Regions from separate parts of the Streptomyces sp. NPDC050546 genome, predicted to be linked through region 1. Evidence: riboswitches for the same ligand, from Rfam matches in the RefSeq annotation. Region 1 holds a riboswitch; the other holds the start of a gene.

The links. Region 1 has a riboswitch for cyclic di-AMP ahead of ACIBK5_RS13000 (NlpC/P60 family protein). Riboswitches for the same ligand answer to the same signal wherever they lie in the genome.
Region 2: another riboswitch for cyclic di-AMP. It lies ahead of ACIBK5_RS40485 (M23 family metallopeptidase); the one in region 1 lies ahead of ACIBK5_RS13000 (NlpC/P60 family protein).

The regions. Positions count from the first base shown of each region.
Region 1 covers NZ_JBITGX010000004.1:429,461-436,714, forward strand. Annotated here, with positions in the region: gene ACIBK5_RS12990 (hypothetical protein) at 39-392, shown strand; gene ACIBK5_RS12995 (hypothetical protein) at 370-1,386, opposite strand; gene ACIBK5_RS13000 (NlpC/P60 family protein) at 1,463-2,641, opposite strand; cyclic di-AMP (ydaO/yuaA leader) riboswitch at 2,650-2,808, opposite strand; gene pcrA (DNA helicase PcrA) at 3,112-5,592, shown strand; gene ACIBK5_RS13010 (dienelactone hydrolase family protein) at 5,746-6,498, shown strand; gene ACIBK5_RS13015 (M23 family metallopeptidase) at 6,589-7,254, opposite strand, start outside.
Region 2 covers NZ_JBITGX010000026.1:11,805-19,058, reverse strand. Annotated here, with positions in the region: gene ACIBK5_RS40500 (GNAT family N-acetyltransferase) at 1-2,268, opposite strand, end outside; gene ACIBK5_RS40495 (HPr family phosphocarrier protein) at 2,448-2,729, shown strand; gene ACIBK5_RS40490 (GntR family transcriptional regulator) at 2,877-3,572, opposite strand; gene ACIBK5_RS40485 (M23 family metallopeptidase) at 3,768-4,553, opposite strand; cyclic di-AMP (ydaO/yuaA leader) riboswitch at 4,566-4,730, opposite strand; gene ACIBK5_RS40480 (M16 family metallopeptidase) at 4,932-6,320, opposite strand; gene ACIBK5_RS40475 (M16 family metallopeptidase) at 6,317-7,254, opposite strand, start outside.

The DNA of each region.
Region 1 (7,254 bases):
GTCGGGCGGATCGGGCCCCCTGATTAGGCTCCGGCCTCATGGACGTACTCATCCACCTCTTCGTCGGCCTCCACATCATCGGCATAGCCTCGCTTCTGGGCGGCTTTCTCACCCAGATGAAGGCGATGGGCGAGGGCACCGCCCGCTACACCCCGGCGATGCTGCACGGCGCGCTGACGATGCTGGCCACCGGTGTGATCCTGGTCGGCCTCAACCAGGCCGACGACCAGTCCGTGAACAACATCAAGATCGGCGTGAAGCTGGCCCTGCTGATCGTGATCCTCGGCCTGGTCTACGTGAAACGGGACGACGAGAAGGTGGACAAGGGCCTGTTCGGGCTGGTCGGCCTGCTGACCACGGTGAACGTCTTCATCGCCGTGCTCTGGACCTGACCCGGCGGCCGGGCGGCGCACCGGAGCGGGCCGAGGCGGCCGTCCAGGCGGCGGCCACGAGCCACCCGGCCACCGCGATCCACAGCAGAGCCTCCCCGAAGCCGTCCAGCCAGGAGACGTCGAGGGCGACGGCGACGGCCAGTGCCGCCGTCCCCGTCTTGGCCCAGGTGAACACGGTCGCCCAGCGGCGGACGTCATGGCGGGGCCGGGGCCACAGGAACTCGGCGGCGAGCAGGACGGCGTAGCAGACCAGTGCGAGGACGAGCAGCACGACGGTCACGGTGCGCAGGACGTCCCGGTCGTCCTCGTTCCACAGGTACAGACGCGCGCTGTCGGCGCTGATCAGCCGCGCCCCGGCGAGCGCCGAGAGGGCGAGCGCCCCGCCCGCGAGCCAGTGATCGCCGGTCCCCTCGGACACCTGCCGCACATCGAAACGGACCAGGGCGAGGACGTACAGCACCAGTCCCAGCCAGAACAGCACCAGCGCCGCGTGCGCCAGCCAGTCCGCCGACTCGGCCGCGGCCAGCGTGGCGCCGAGCACGGCGAGCCCCTGTGTGGCCATGCAGCGCGCGAACACCGTCCCGGGCCTGCGCCGCTCCCCGCCCTGCGGGACGAGGACGAGCGGCACCGGCCAGAGCAGCACGGCGAGCACCAGCAGCATGACGGCCAGAGCCTGGGAGCCGGCCGCCGAGAAGGCGGTCCCCAGGACGGCCGTCGCCGCCACGGTGGTCAGGGCAGCCGTCGTCACGCTCTCGAGGACACCCGGCCTGCGCGTGTACGCCCGCCACCTGGTCCCGGCCCGCAGCAGCCGCAGGGTGAAGTCCGCGGCGAACATCAGCCAGGCCGCGCAGGCCAGAACCAGGGCGATGCGTGAGAGGACCTCGTACCCCGCCAGCTCAAGACCGACCGACAGGGTGCCGGTCGCCAGCACGGCGGCACTGGCCGCCGGAGCACGCTGCGCCCACCAGGCGACTGAGGGGGAGGGGCCGGGCATGGGGCCGATGCTAAGAGGCCCCGCGCGCGTTACGGGCAGGCCACGCGCGCGGGGTCACAAAAACCTGCGAGACCGGTCAGGCCGGCCGCACCACGCTGTGGATCGACGACTCGCCGTCGTAGTAGATCGACTCCTCGCGCACGTACGTGCCGGGCTTCGGAGCGTGGATCATCATGCCGTTGCCGATGTAGATGCCGACGTGGGTGACATCGTCGTAGAAGAAGACCAGGTCACCGGGCTGAGCGTCGGCCAGCGGGACCGTGGTGCCGGCGTTGACCTGGTCGTACGTCGTGCGCGGCAGGGTCACCCCGGCGGCCTTCCAGGCGGCCTGGGTGAGCCCGGAGCAGTCGTAGGAGCCGGGGCCGGTGGCGCCCCAGACGTACGGCTTGCCGATCTGGGCGCGGGCGAAGGCGAGTGCCTTCTCGGCCTTGGTGGCGTACGAGGAGTCGGGCGCGGTGGACGACGAGGACGAGCCCGTCGACGAGGAGGAGCCGCTGTCCTGCTGCTGGGCGGCCTCCTGCTGCGCGGCTTCCCGCTCCTTCTGCTGCTCGGCCTGCTGCCGGGCCAGCTCGGCGGCCTTGCGGGCGGCCTCCTCCTGCTTCTCCTTCTCGATCGCCGCGAGCCGCGCCTTCTCCTCGGCGGTCAGCTTCGACAGCAGCTCGCGCGCGTCGGCGAGCTTCCTCTGGACGGTCGCCTTGGCCGTCTTCAGGTCGCCCTGTGACTCGGTGAGCGTCTCGAGGCTCTCGGCGGCCTCCCGACGCTTCTCCATCGTCTCTGACTGCTGGGTGACGTAGTCGTCGACCGCCACCTTCTGACGGCCGGTCATCCGGTCCATCAACTGGGTCTGGTCGAAGTAGTCCTGCGGGGTGTCCGCGAGCAGGAACGTCGCCGTGTCCGGGGCGGAGGCGCCGGTGCGGTACTGGGCGGCGGCGAAGGTGCCCAGTTCCTCCCGCGCCTCGTTCAGCTTCTGGGTGCGCTCGGCGACGTCGTCGAGGAGGGTGTCGACGCGCTTGCGCTGCTTGGCGGTCTTCTCCTTGGCTCCGTTGTACTTCTCGGTCGCGGATCCCGCCTGACGGTAGAGGTCGTCTACCTTCTTCTCGACTTCCTCAAGGCTGGGCTTGTCGTCGGCCTCTGGGGCGGCGTTGGCCGACTGGGACAGCAGGGCCACGGAGGTGAGGGCCGCCGTCGCGAGGGCGGGGGTCCGTATGCCTGCAACGCGCGAACCCGTAGGACGCGACTTGCGGTGCGACGCCAAGGGAGGCGACTCCTTCCATGCTCCGCCTACCGGGTTAGCTGTCGGGTTCGGGCGGGTGGTTCGGAAGGGTTGCCCTACGGCCGTCTCCGGAAAGGGAGTCGGGCCGATTCACCCCGGGGTCTCGGTTGGGTCCCCGGCTCTGGCTGCCGCTGCGGCACGCCGGACTCGGCGGAGGCCACGCGGCCCGGCGACGTTCGCCGGTGGGGGTCGTGTGACCTCCTCGCACGGTAGCCAACTCGTGTGGCCCTTGTGAAGGTTGATGGGTGATATGCCCGATACATTTCCGTGACCTTGCTCATGAGTATCGCCGAGAGTGATCAATCGAGGGGGGTTGGTCACCATTCGGGAGTAATCGTGAAGGCCGTAGCGGCCTGTGATCACGCACACCTGGAGGGTGACAGGGGGCACTTTCGGCGATGTTCTCAGGGCGGCGGCGGGCTGTCAGTGGGGCGCCCTAGACTCGGAGAGCGATGAGCAGCCTCTTTGACGACAGCTTCCTGGCGGACCTCCAGGCCCAGCGGGGCCCCGCGGACGAGCCCCCGCCGCCGCCCGAGGACGATCACGGACCGGAGTCGGTCCCGGACGATCTGTTCGGTGGGAAGTTCGACGTGCCGCCGGACCGCGACGCCTACTACCGGGACGGTGCCGCGCGCCCGCCGGTGGATGCCGCCGCGCTCCTGGAGGGGCTGAACGACAACCAGCGCGCCGCCGTCACACACTCCGGCTCCCCGCTGCTCATCGTGGCCGGCGCCGGCTCCGGCAAGACCCGCGTGCTCACGCACCGCATCGCCCACCTGCTCGCCGAGCGGGACGCCCACCCGGGCCAGATCCTCGCCATCACCTTCACCAACAAGGCCGCCGGCGAGATGAAGGAGCGCGTCGAGCAGCTCGTCGGCCCGCGCGCGAACGCCATGTGGGTGATGACCTTCCACAGCGCCTGCGTACGCATCCTGCGCCGGGAGAGCAAGAAGCTCGGCTTCACATCGAGCTTCTCGATCTACGACGCCGCCGACTCCAAGCGCCTGATGGCCCTGGTCTGCCGCGACCTGGACCTCGACCCCAAGCGCTTCCCGCCGAAGTCCTTCAGCGCCAAGATCAGCAATCTCAAGAACGAGCTGATCGACGAGGAGGACTTCGCGGCCCAGGCCGGCGACGGCTTCGAGAAGACCCTCGCCCAGGCCTACGCGATGTACCAGTCGCGGCTGCGCGAGGCGAACGCCCTCGACTTCGACGACCTGATCATGACGACGGTCAACCTGCTGCGCGCCTTCCCGGACGTCGCCGAGCACTACCGCCGCCGCTTCCGCCACGTCCTCGTGGACGAGTACCAGGACACCAACCACGCCCAGTACGCCCTCGTCCGGGAGCTCGTGGGCACCTCCGAGCACCCCGTCGACGTACCGCCCAGCGCGGACGACCTGCCGCCCGCCGAGCTGTGCGTGGTGGGTGACGCCGACCAGTCGATCTACGCCTTCCGCGGCGCGACGATCCGCAACATCCTCCAGTTCGAGGAGGACTACCCGGACGCGACGACGATCCTGCTGGAGCAGAACTACCGCTCCACACAGACGATCCTGAGCGCGGCCAACGCGGTCATCGAGCGCAACGAGTCCCGCCGCCCCAAGAACCTGTGGACCAACGCGGGCACGGGCGCGCAGATCACCGGCTATGTAGCCGACACCGAGCACGACGAGGCGCAGTTCGTCGCCGACGAGATAGACCGTCTCACCGACGCGGGCGAGGCGAAGGCGGGCGACGTCGCCGTCTTCTACCGCACCAACGCCCAGTCCCGTGTCTTCGAAGAGATCTTCATCCGCGTCGGCCTGCCCTACAAGGTCGTCGGCGGCGTCCGCTTCTACGAGCGCAAGGAGGTCCGGGACGTCCTGGCCTACCTGCGTGTGCTGGCCAACCCGGAGGACTCGGTGCCGCTGCGCCGGATCCTCAACGTGCCCAAGCGGGGCATCGGCGACCGCGCCGAGGCGATGATCGACGCCCTCTCCCAGCGGGAGAAGATCAGCTTCCCGCAGGCGCTCAAGCGCGTCGACGAGGCGTACGGCATGGCCGCGCGCTCCACCAACGCCGTCAAGCGGTTCAACACGCTGATGGAGGACCTCCGTACGGTCGTCGAGTCCGGCGCCGGGCCCGCCACGGTGCTGGAGGCGATCCTGGAGCGCACCGGATACCTCGCCGAGCTACAGGCCTCCACCGACCCGCAGGACGAGACCCGGATCGAGAACCTCCAGGAACTCGCCGCCGTCGCCATGGAGTTCGAGCAGGAGCGCGGCGAGGACGAGCAGGGCACCCTGGCCGACTTCCTGGAGAAGGTCGCGCTGGTCGCCGACTCCGACCAGATCCCCGACGAGGAGGACGGCGACGGTGTCATCACGCTGATGACCCTGCACACCGCCAAGGGCCTGGAGTTCCCGGTCGTCTTCCTGACCGGCATGGAGGACGGCGTCTTCCCGCACATGCGCGCCCTCGGCCAGACCAAGGAGCTGGAGGAGGAGCGGCGTCTGGCATACGTGGGCATCACGCGTGCGCGAGAACGGCTGTATCTGACGCGCTCCACCCTGCGCAGCGCCTGGGGCCAGCCGTCGTACAACCCGCCCTCCCGGTTCCTGGAGGAGATCCCGCCGACCCACCTGGAGTGGAAGCGGACCGGTGCGACCGCGCCGGCGTCCTCCGGGCCGGTCTCCGCCGTGGCGGCCTCACTGTCGTCGTCCCGTTCGCGTTCGTCCGCGTCGGGCGCCTCCGGCTTTGCCACCCGCCGCACCTCCGAGAAGCCGGTGGTGTCGCTTGCGGTCGGGGACCGGGTCACGCACGACCAGTTCGGGCTCGGGACCGTCGTGGCGGTCAAGGGCACGGGCGGGAACGCCGAGGCGAGCATCGACTTCGGGGACACCAAGCCGAAGCGGCTGCTGCTGCGGTACGCGCCGGTGGAGAAGCTGTAGCCCCGGGCCGCGGTAGTCCTGCGAGGTGAGCATCCGCCGGCCGGACGACACTGTTGGCGAACCCTGGGGCTGAACGTGACGTCGGCCTACGCTCTTCTGCCAGCGGCAGAACATCGGCCGGACCGGGCTCGACGATCACTACAGTCCAGCCTCATGACGACGATTACGACGCGTACGGTCGAGTACCCGGCCGACGGCTTGACGATGATCGGGCACCTCGCGCTCCCGGCAGGTGTCGACCGCCGGCCCGCGGTGCTGCTCGGACCAGAGGGCATGGGGCTCAGCGACGTCGAGCGCCGCCGGGCCGATGCTCTCGCCGAGCTGGGATATGTAGCGCTGGCCTTCGACCTTCACGGCGGACGCTATTTGGGCGACCCCGAGGAGATGCTGGCCCGTTGCATGCCACTGCTCGCTGATCCCGACCGGATGCGGCGCATCGGCCACGCGGCACTCGACGAGTTGCGCACCGAGCCCCGGACCGACCCCGACCGGATCGCCGCCATCGGCTACGGCACCGGGGGCGCCATCGCGCTGGAACTCGGGCGAGGCGGCGTCAACCTGCGCGCGATCGGGACAGTCAACGCGACCATCACGGGCCGACCGGGCGAGGCGGCGCACATCCGCTGCCCGGTGTGGGCCGGGGTCGGATCGGAAGACCCGATCATGCCGCCCGCGCAACGCAACGCGTTCACCGCTGAGATGCAGGCCGCGGGCGTCGACTGGCGCCTCGTGATCTATGGCGGCGCCTTGCACGCCTTCCACCACCCGCCGGTCGACCACCCCGTGGTCCCCGGTGTCGGCTACCACCCACAGCACGCGCAGCGAGCCTGGCGCGACGTCGTCGACCTGCTCGCCGAGTGCCTGCCCGTGACGGAGGACCTGGGGGCATGCCCCAGGCAGGCATGAATCTGTAATGAGATGTCGACGCCGAAGAGGTTCTCGCCGGAGCGGCGGGGGCTGAACCAGCCGGGCTGGATCGGCGGGGCTGCCGGGACGTTACGTCGGGTCGACGCCGTGGCTGCGCAGCCACGGGAGCGGGTCGATCGGCGAACCGCCTGCCGGACGCACCTCGAAGTGCAGATGGGGGCCGGTCGAGTTGCCGGAGTTGCCCGAGCGCGCGATCGAATCGCCGGCCTTCACGGTCGTCCCGGAGGGGACCGTGTAGGTGGAGAGGTGGCAGTACCACGTCTCCGTGCCGTCCTTCGCGGTCAGGATCAGCATGTTGCCGTACGCGCTGTTCCACTGGGTGCGGACGGTGCCGTCGGTCGCGGCCATCACGGTCGTGCCGTACGAGACGGGGAAGTCGATGCCGGTGTGCAGGGACATCCAGTTGATGCCGGACTGGCCGTACTGGGCGCTGAGTCCATGGCGCGCGACCGGCATGGCGAACTTCGGGCGCAGCCGCTCCTTGCGGGCCGCCTCCTCCGCCGCCCGCTTCCGCTCGGCCGCCTGCTGAGCCTTGAGGTCGATACGTTCCTGCGTACGGCTGGCGCGGTCCGCGAAGTCGTCCGCTCCGGCGGAGAGGCTCTGCAACTGCGTGTCCAGCTTGTTGTTGGCGGCGGCCGGCTGCACCGGCTGCGCGTCCGCCGCGGTCGTCTGCGCCTCCGCCGCGCTGTCCTCGGTGAGGCTGCCGACGGACGCGGCGGCGATCCCCGCGACGCC
Region 2 (7,254 bases), on a different contig from region 1:
GGCCACGGGGTAGCCGAGGGCGCGGGCGGCCTCGGCGGCGGCGTCGGGGGTCGGGGCGGGCAGGGCGCGGTGGACGTGGATGCCGTAGTGGCCGAGCAGGTCGCAGGTCTCTTCCGTGCCCAGCGTGAGTCCCTGCCCGCGCGCGAGCAGCCCGTCGATCAGCGTGGCGGCGCCCCTCTCGTCGATGTCGTCGTACTCGGGCACCTTGCCGGGCTCGGCGGCGTCGCGCCGCCACTGCGCGTAGGTGACGGCCTGGGCGAGGGCGCGGACGGCGCGTTCGGCGGCGGGGTAGGCGGGGATGAGATGGGCGCCTTCGGGGGCCTCGACAGCGGGGGGTCGCTCGTCGGTGAGCGGCGGCCGGGGAGCGGTTTGCGGTGGGGGGCCCGACTCTGCCTGGGGTGCCGTGCTCACCGCCGCCGACAGGGCCTCGGCCAGGCCGCCGAGCTCCACGTGCACGACCAGGACCGGCTTGGCCGGGGCGGCGGCCGATGCCGACCTCAGGGCCTCGGCGAGGGCCGCGTCCGCGACCGAGACCTCCCCCACCGCCGGTATGGCCGTGACGACGACCGCGTCACACCGGTCGTCTGCCAGTGCGCGCGAGAGGGCCGCGTGGAAGTCCGCCGCGGACGCCGCCGTGGTCATGTCCTGCGGGGGGTGCGGCCTCAGGCCCTCGGCGAGGCACGCGTCGTAGGTGAGCAGGCCGAGCGACTCGGAGTTGCCGAGGATCGCCACCCGGGGCCCGGCCGGCAGGGGCTGGCGGGCGAGGAGCAGGCCCGCGTCCACCAGGTCGGTGATGGTGTCGACGCGGATGACTCCGGCCTGCCGCAGCAGGGCCGAGACGGTCTCGTGCGGCAGCCGGGTCGCCCGGACGGCGTGCCCCTGGGGAGCGGCCGCGTGCCGCGCGCCCTGGACCACGACCAGCGGTTTCGCCGCGGCCGTACGGCGGGCGAGGCGGGTGAACTTGCGGGGGTTGCCGATGGACTCCAGGTACATGAGGACGACGTCGGTGTCGGGGTCCTCGTACCAGTACTGGAGCACGTCGTTGCCGGAGACGTCGGCCCGGTTGCCGGAGGAGACGAAGGTGGAGACGCCGGTCACGCCCGTGACGCCGCCGCCGCGGCGGTGCAGCCGGGAGAGCAGCGCGATGCCGATGGCGCCGGACTGGGCGAAGAGGCCGATCCGGCCCGGGCGGGGCGTCTCGGGGGCGAGGGAGGCGTTGAGCCGTACCCGCGGGGAGGTGTTGATGATGCCGAACGCGTTCGGCCCGATGATCCGCATGCCGTACGTGCGCGCCTGCCGCACGAGTGCGCGCTGGCTCTCGCGCCCCTCGAGGCCGCTCTCGGCGTACCCGGCGGAGACCACGACGAGCCCCTGCACGCCGTGCTCGCCGCACTCGGTGACGACTTCGGGGACGTACTCGGCCGGTACGGCGACGACCGCGAGGTCGACCGGGCCGTCGATGTCGCGCACCGAACGGTGGGCGGGAACCCCGTCGAGCTCCTTCTGATCCTCGGGGAGGGCCTTGTTCACGGCGTACAGGCGGCCGGTGAACCCGGCGTCGCGGATATTGCCGAGGACGCTGCGGCCCACGCCGCCCGGTGTGCGCCCGGCGCCGATGACGGCGACCGAGCCGGGCGCGAGCAGCCGCTGCACGGAGCGGGCCTCGGCACGGTGCTCGCGCGCGTACTGCACGGCGAGGGAGCGGTCGGTGGGTTCGAGGTCGAACTCCAGACGGACCACGCCGTCCTCGAAGCTGCGCTTCTGGGTGTACCCGGCGTCGGTGAACACCTTGATCATCTTGTTGTTGGCAGGCAGCACCTCGGCGGCGAAGCGGCGGATGCCGCGCTCCCTGGCGACCGCGCCGATGTGCTCCAGCAGGGCGGAGGCGACGCCGCGGCCCTGGTGGGCGTCCTGGACCAGGAAGGCGACCTCGGCCTCGTCGGCCGGTGCCGACGCGGGCGTTCCGTCGGCGCCGATCCGGTCGTAGCGTACGGTGGCGATGAACTCGCCGCCGACCGTGGCCGCGAGTCCCACCCGGTCCACAAAGTCGTGGTGCGTGAAGCGGTGGACGTCCTTGGCGGACAGGCGAGGGTACGGCGCGAAGAAGCGGTAGTACTTCGACTCGTCGGAGACCTGCTCGTAGAAGCTGACCAGGCGATCGGCGTCATCAACGGTGATGGGCCGGATGCGCGCGGTACCCCCGTCGCGCAGCACCACGTCGGCTTCCCAGTGGGCGGGATACTCGTGCCGGTCCGGCGAGGTCTGCATGGGCCCCAGAGTACGGCTAGCGTCCGACAGCGGGCGCGAGGCAGTCTGTGGAGGGCGTCAGTCGGGTCGAGGCCGCGATCCGACGGCACCCCGGGGCGGGTCATCAGGACCGCTCCGGCACAGCTTCACGTTATGGGAAACTGGTCTAGACAACCCTGAACACCGAAGGGCAGCAACACATGGCTGAGCGCCGCGTCAACGTCGGCTGGGCCGAGGGCCTCCACGCCCGCCCCGCTTCCATCTTCGTCCGAGCCGCCACGGCCGCAGGCGTCCCGGTGACGATCGCCAAGGCAGACGGCAACCCCGTCAACGCGGCCTCCATGCTGGCCGTCCTCGGCCTGGGCGCCCAGGGCGGCGAGGAGATCGTCCTCGCCTCCGACGCCGAGGGCGCGGACATCGCCCTGGACCGGCTCGCCAAGCTGGTCTCCGAGGGTCTCGAGGAGCTTCCCGAGACCGTCTGAGTATTTCCCCGCGCCCGACCCGGCGCACCCTGAAGGGCTCGTCCGAATTCACCGGGCGAGCCCTTCGCTTTTTCCGTGCATTTCCTGTCGGCGGGCAGCGGAAATAATCCCCCACGAATTCCCCGCTCTTTGTATACGGCTCCCGTGTTAATGCCGCAGGCTTGCCGTGTTTACGGCATGTTGCGAGTTCCTCACACGCTCGGCGCGCTCCCCGGCGGAGCCGAAACGCAGCCGGTGCGCGGCCGTCGCGCGCTCGGTGTGCAGCGCCGTGACCGCCCGCGCGCGCTCGCCGTCCCCGCGCGCCACCGCGTCCACGATCGCCCCGTGCTCGGCCCAGGACTCCACGGGTCCGGCCGGTGCCTCCACGGCGTACATCCAGGCGATCTTGTGCCGGAGCTGGGTGAGCATCGAGGTCAGCGCGGGGCTGCCGGAGGCCTGGGCGAGCGTCTCGTGGAACCAGCCGCCCAGCGAGCGGAGGTCGTCGCTGTTGCCCCGGCGGGCGCGCTCCTGGCCGAGCCTGACCAGGCCGCGCAGGACCTTCAGATGAGCCTCGGTGCGGCGCTGGGCGGCGCGGGCGGCACCCAGCGGCTCCAGCAGCATGCGCATCTCCAGCAGGTCGGCGGCCTCCTGCTCGGTGGGTTCGGCGACGCACGCGCCCGCGTGCCGCCGGGTGACCACGAAGCCCTCGGCCTCCAGCGTGCGCAGGGCCTCCCGGACGGGGACACGCGAGACGCCGTAGCGGCGCGCGAGCAGCTCCTCGGTGAGCCGACTGCCGCGCTCGTAGACACCCGCGACGATGTCGTCCCGGATGGCCGTGCACACCGCGTGCGCGGGAATACGCATGACCGACCTCCGCTTAATCCCCGTGAAACGTCGACTGGTGACGTGTGTTCCGTGACTCTATTGCAATGAGCCGGAATTTCCGACGGCGTACAGGAATCCAGGGATATTTTTTGGACAGCCGGCCGTGGCGAACGCCGAAAGCCCCGGCTCGGGGAGCCGGGGCTTTCGGGAAGCGGAGCAGTCGCCGCCGGACGCTCAGACGTCCACGCCGTGCGAGCGGAGGTAGGCCACGGGGTCGATGTCGGAGCCGTAGTCGGGTCCGGTGCGGGCCTCGAAGTGCAGATGCGGGCCGGTGACGTTGCCGGTGGCGCCGGACAGGCCGATCTGCTGGCCGGGCGTGACCTTCTGCCCCACCGAGACGCTGCTGGACGACAGGTGGCCGTACTGGGTGTACGTCCCGTCGTTCATCTTGATCACGACCTGGTTGCCGTAGGAACCGCCCCAGCCGGCCTCGACGACCTCACCCATGCCGACCGAGTGGACGGCCGTGCCGCTGGAGGCGTGGAAGTCGACACCGGTGTGGCTGCCGGAGGACCAGACGGCACCGCCGGACTTGTAGCCGGTGGAGACGTACGAGCCGGAGATCGGGGACACGAAGGTGTTGAGACGCTTGCGCTCGGCCTCGCGGGCGGCGCGCTCCTTGGCCTCGCGGGCCTCCTCGGCCCTCTCCTTGGCCTCCTTGGCCGCCTCGGCTGCCCGCTTGCGGGCGGCCTCCTCGGCCTTCTTCTTGGCGGCGGCCTCTTCGGCCGCCTGCTTCTGGGCGACGGCCTGGGCGTCGATCTTCTGGGCCACGGTGTCGCCCATGGTCACGACCGGGGTGAGGCCCGTCTGCTCGGCGGCGGGCTCCGCGGCGAAGGCCGGGGCGGCCACGGTGCCGACGACGCCGGTGGTGGCGAGAGCCGCGACGCCCGCTGCGTGGGCCGTGCGGCGCTGGATCCTGCTGGGACGACGGTGCTTCCCGGTGGCGCGCGTGAACGCCATGTGGTGGCTGTTCCTTTCCTTCCCTCTCGCCTACCGGGTTAGCTGACGGGTTCGGAGCAGGAAGGTCTCCTACGGACCCCCTCGCGACTCGCGCGGGCGTCCGATTCACCCCAGGGACTGCGGTGGGTCCCCGGCTCCCCTGGCTCGCGCCGTACGGGGACTCGGCGATGACTGTCCGGTGCCGCGGGTGCGGCGCACTGCCTGACGAACAGCCCGGACGACGCTAAGCGGCGCCACTTTCAATTCCCAAACGGATCCCGGCTTTTGTAGCGCATCCCACAGGGCAGACGGGCAACTCCCATCCCAATTCGGGCATAAAGGAGCCCTGGTGCCTTAGAAGACAACCAGGGCCCCTACGCGCGCGGCGCTCGCCTCCCGCTACTCGGCGGCGACCACGGCGACTTCACCGATGCCGAGGGCCTCGACCGGGCCCTTGATCTGCGCCGCGTCTCCGACCAGGACGGTCACCAGACGGTCCACCGGGAAGGCGCTGACGGCCGCCGCGGTGGCCTCCACGGTGCCGGTCGCGGCGAGCTGCCGGTACAGCGCGGCCTGGTAGTCGTCGGGCAGGTGCTGCTCGACCTGGTCCGCCAGCGTGCTCGCGACGGCCGCCGCCGTCTCGTACTTCAGCGGCGCCACGCCGACCAGGTTCTGCACGGCGACGTCCCGCTCGGCGTCGGTCAGCCCTTCGGCGGCGAGGGTACGCAGCACCGTCCAGAGGTCCTGGAGGGCGGGGCCGGTGTTGGGCGTGTCCACGGAGCCGCTGATGGCGAGCATCGCGGCACCGGTCCCGTCCGGGGCGGACCTGAGGACCTGGGCGAACGCCCGCACACCGTAGGTGTATCCCTTCTCCTCGCGCAGGACGCGGTCCAGACGGGAGGTGAGGGTGCCGCCGAGGCAGTACGTGCCGAGCACCTGGGCGGGCCAGACGCGGTCGTGGCGGTCCGAGCCGATCCGGCCGATGAGCAGCTGCGTCTGGACGGCGCCCGGGCGGTCCACGACGATGACCCGGCCCGTGTCGTCGGCGGTCACCGGCGGCACCGGCCGCGGCTCGGCCGAGGAGCCGGTCCAGGCGCCCAGCGTGTCGCCGAGCAGCGCGTCGAGGTCGATGCCGGTGAGGTCGCCGACGACCACGGCGGTGGCGGTCGCCGGGCGGACGTGCTTCTCGTAGTAGGCGCGTACGGCCGCGGAGTCGATCGCGGCGACCGTCTCCTCGCTGCCCTGCCGGGGCCGCGACATGCGCGCGTCCGCCGGGAACAGCTCCTTGGAGAGCTCCTTGGCGGCACGGCGGGCGGGGTTGGCCAGCTCGTGCGGGATCTCGTCGAGGCGGTTGTTGACCAGCCGCTCGACCTCGCTGTCCGCGAACGCGGGCGCCCTGAGGGCGTCGGCGATCAGGTTGAGCCCCTTGGCGAGCCGGGAGGCCGGCACCTCCAGGCTCAGCCGGACGCCCGGGTGGTCGGCGTGCGCGTCGAGGGTGGCGCCGGCGCGCTCCAGCTCGGCGGCGAACTCCTCGGCGGAGTGCTTGTCGGTGCCCTCGGAGAAGGCCCGGGCCATGATCGTGGCCACCCCGTCGAGGCCGGCCGGCTCGGCGTCCAGGGGCGCGTCCAGCAGCACCTCCACGGCGACGACCTGCTGGCCGGGGCGGTGGCAGCGCAGCACGGTGAGGCCGTTGTCGAGCGTGCCGCGCTCGGGGGCCGGGAAGGCCCACGGCTTGGCGTCGCCCGCCTGCGGCTGCGGGTGGAAGTCCATCGTGGCGAGCTCGGTCACTTGGCCGCCTCCTCGTTCTCGTTCGTGGCCGCGGCTGCGGTGCCCTCGGTGCTGTCGGCGTCCTCGCCGGTCTCGTCCGCGACGGGCTCGTAGACGAGCACCGCGCGGTTGTCGGGCCGCAGGCGGGCCTTGGCGACCTCCTGGACCTCCTTGGCCGTCACCGCCAGCACGCGCTGCACGGCGGTCAGGGCGAGCTGCGGGTCGCCGAACAGCACGGCGTACCGGCACAGTTCGTCGGCGCGGCCGGCGACCGTGCCGAGCCGGTCCAGCCACTCGCGCTCCAACTGGGCCTGGGCGCGCTCCATCTCCTCGTCCGTGGGGCCTTCCTCGGCGAACCGGGCGAGCTCCTCGTCGATGGCGGTCTCGATGACCGGCACCTCGACATCACCGGACGTCTTCACGTCCAGCCACCCCAGGGAGGGCGCCCCGGCGAGCCGCAGCAGGCCGAATCCGGCCGCCACGGCCGTACGGTCCCGCCGCACGAGACGGTTGTAGAGACGGGAGGACTCGCCGCCGCCGAGGACGGTGAGGGCCAGGTCGGCCGCGTCGCACGCGCGCGTGCCGTCGTGCGGCAGCCGGTAGGCGGCCATCAGGGCGCGCGCCGGGACCTCCTCCTCGACGACCTCGCGCAGCTGCTCGCCGATGGTCTCCGGCAGCACGCCGTCACGCGGCGCGGGCTTGCCGTCGTGGCCGGCGATGGAGCCGAAGTACTTCTCGATCCAGACCAGGGTCTGCTCCGGGTCGATGTCGCCGACCACGGAGAGCACGGCGTTGTTCGGCGCGTAGTAGGTCCGGAAGAACGCCCGCGCGTCCTCCAGGGTCGCCGCGTCCAGGTCGGCCATCGAGCCGATCGGGGTGTGGTGGTAGGGGTGGCCCTCCGGGTAGGCGAGGGCGGTCAGCTTCTCGAAGGCGGTGCCATAGGGCACGTTGTCGT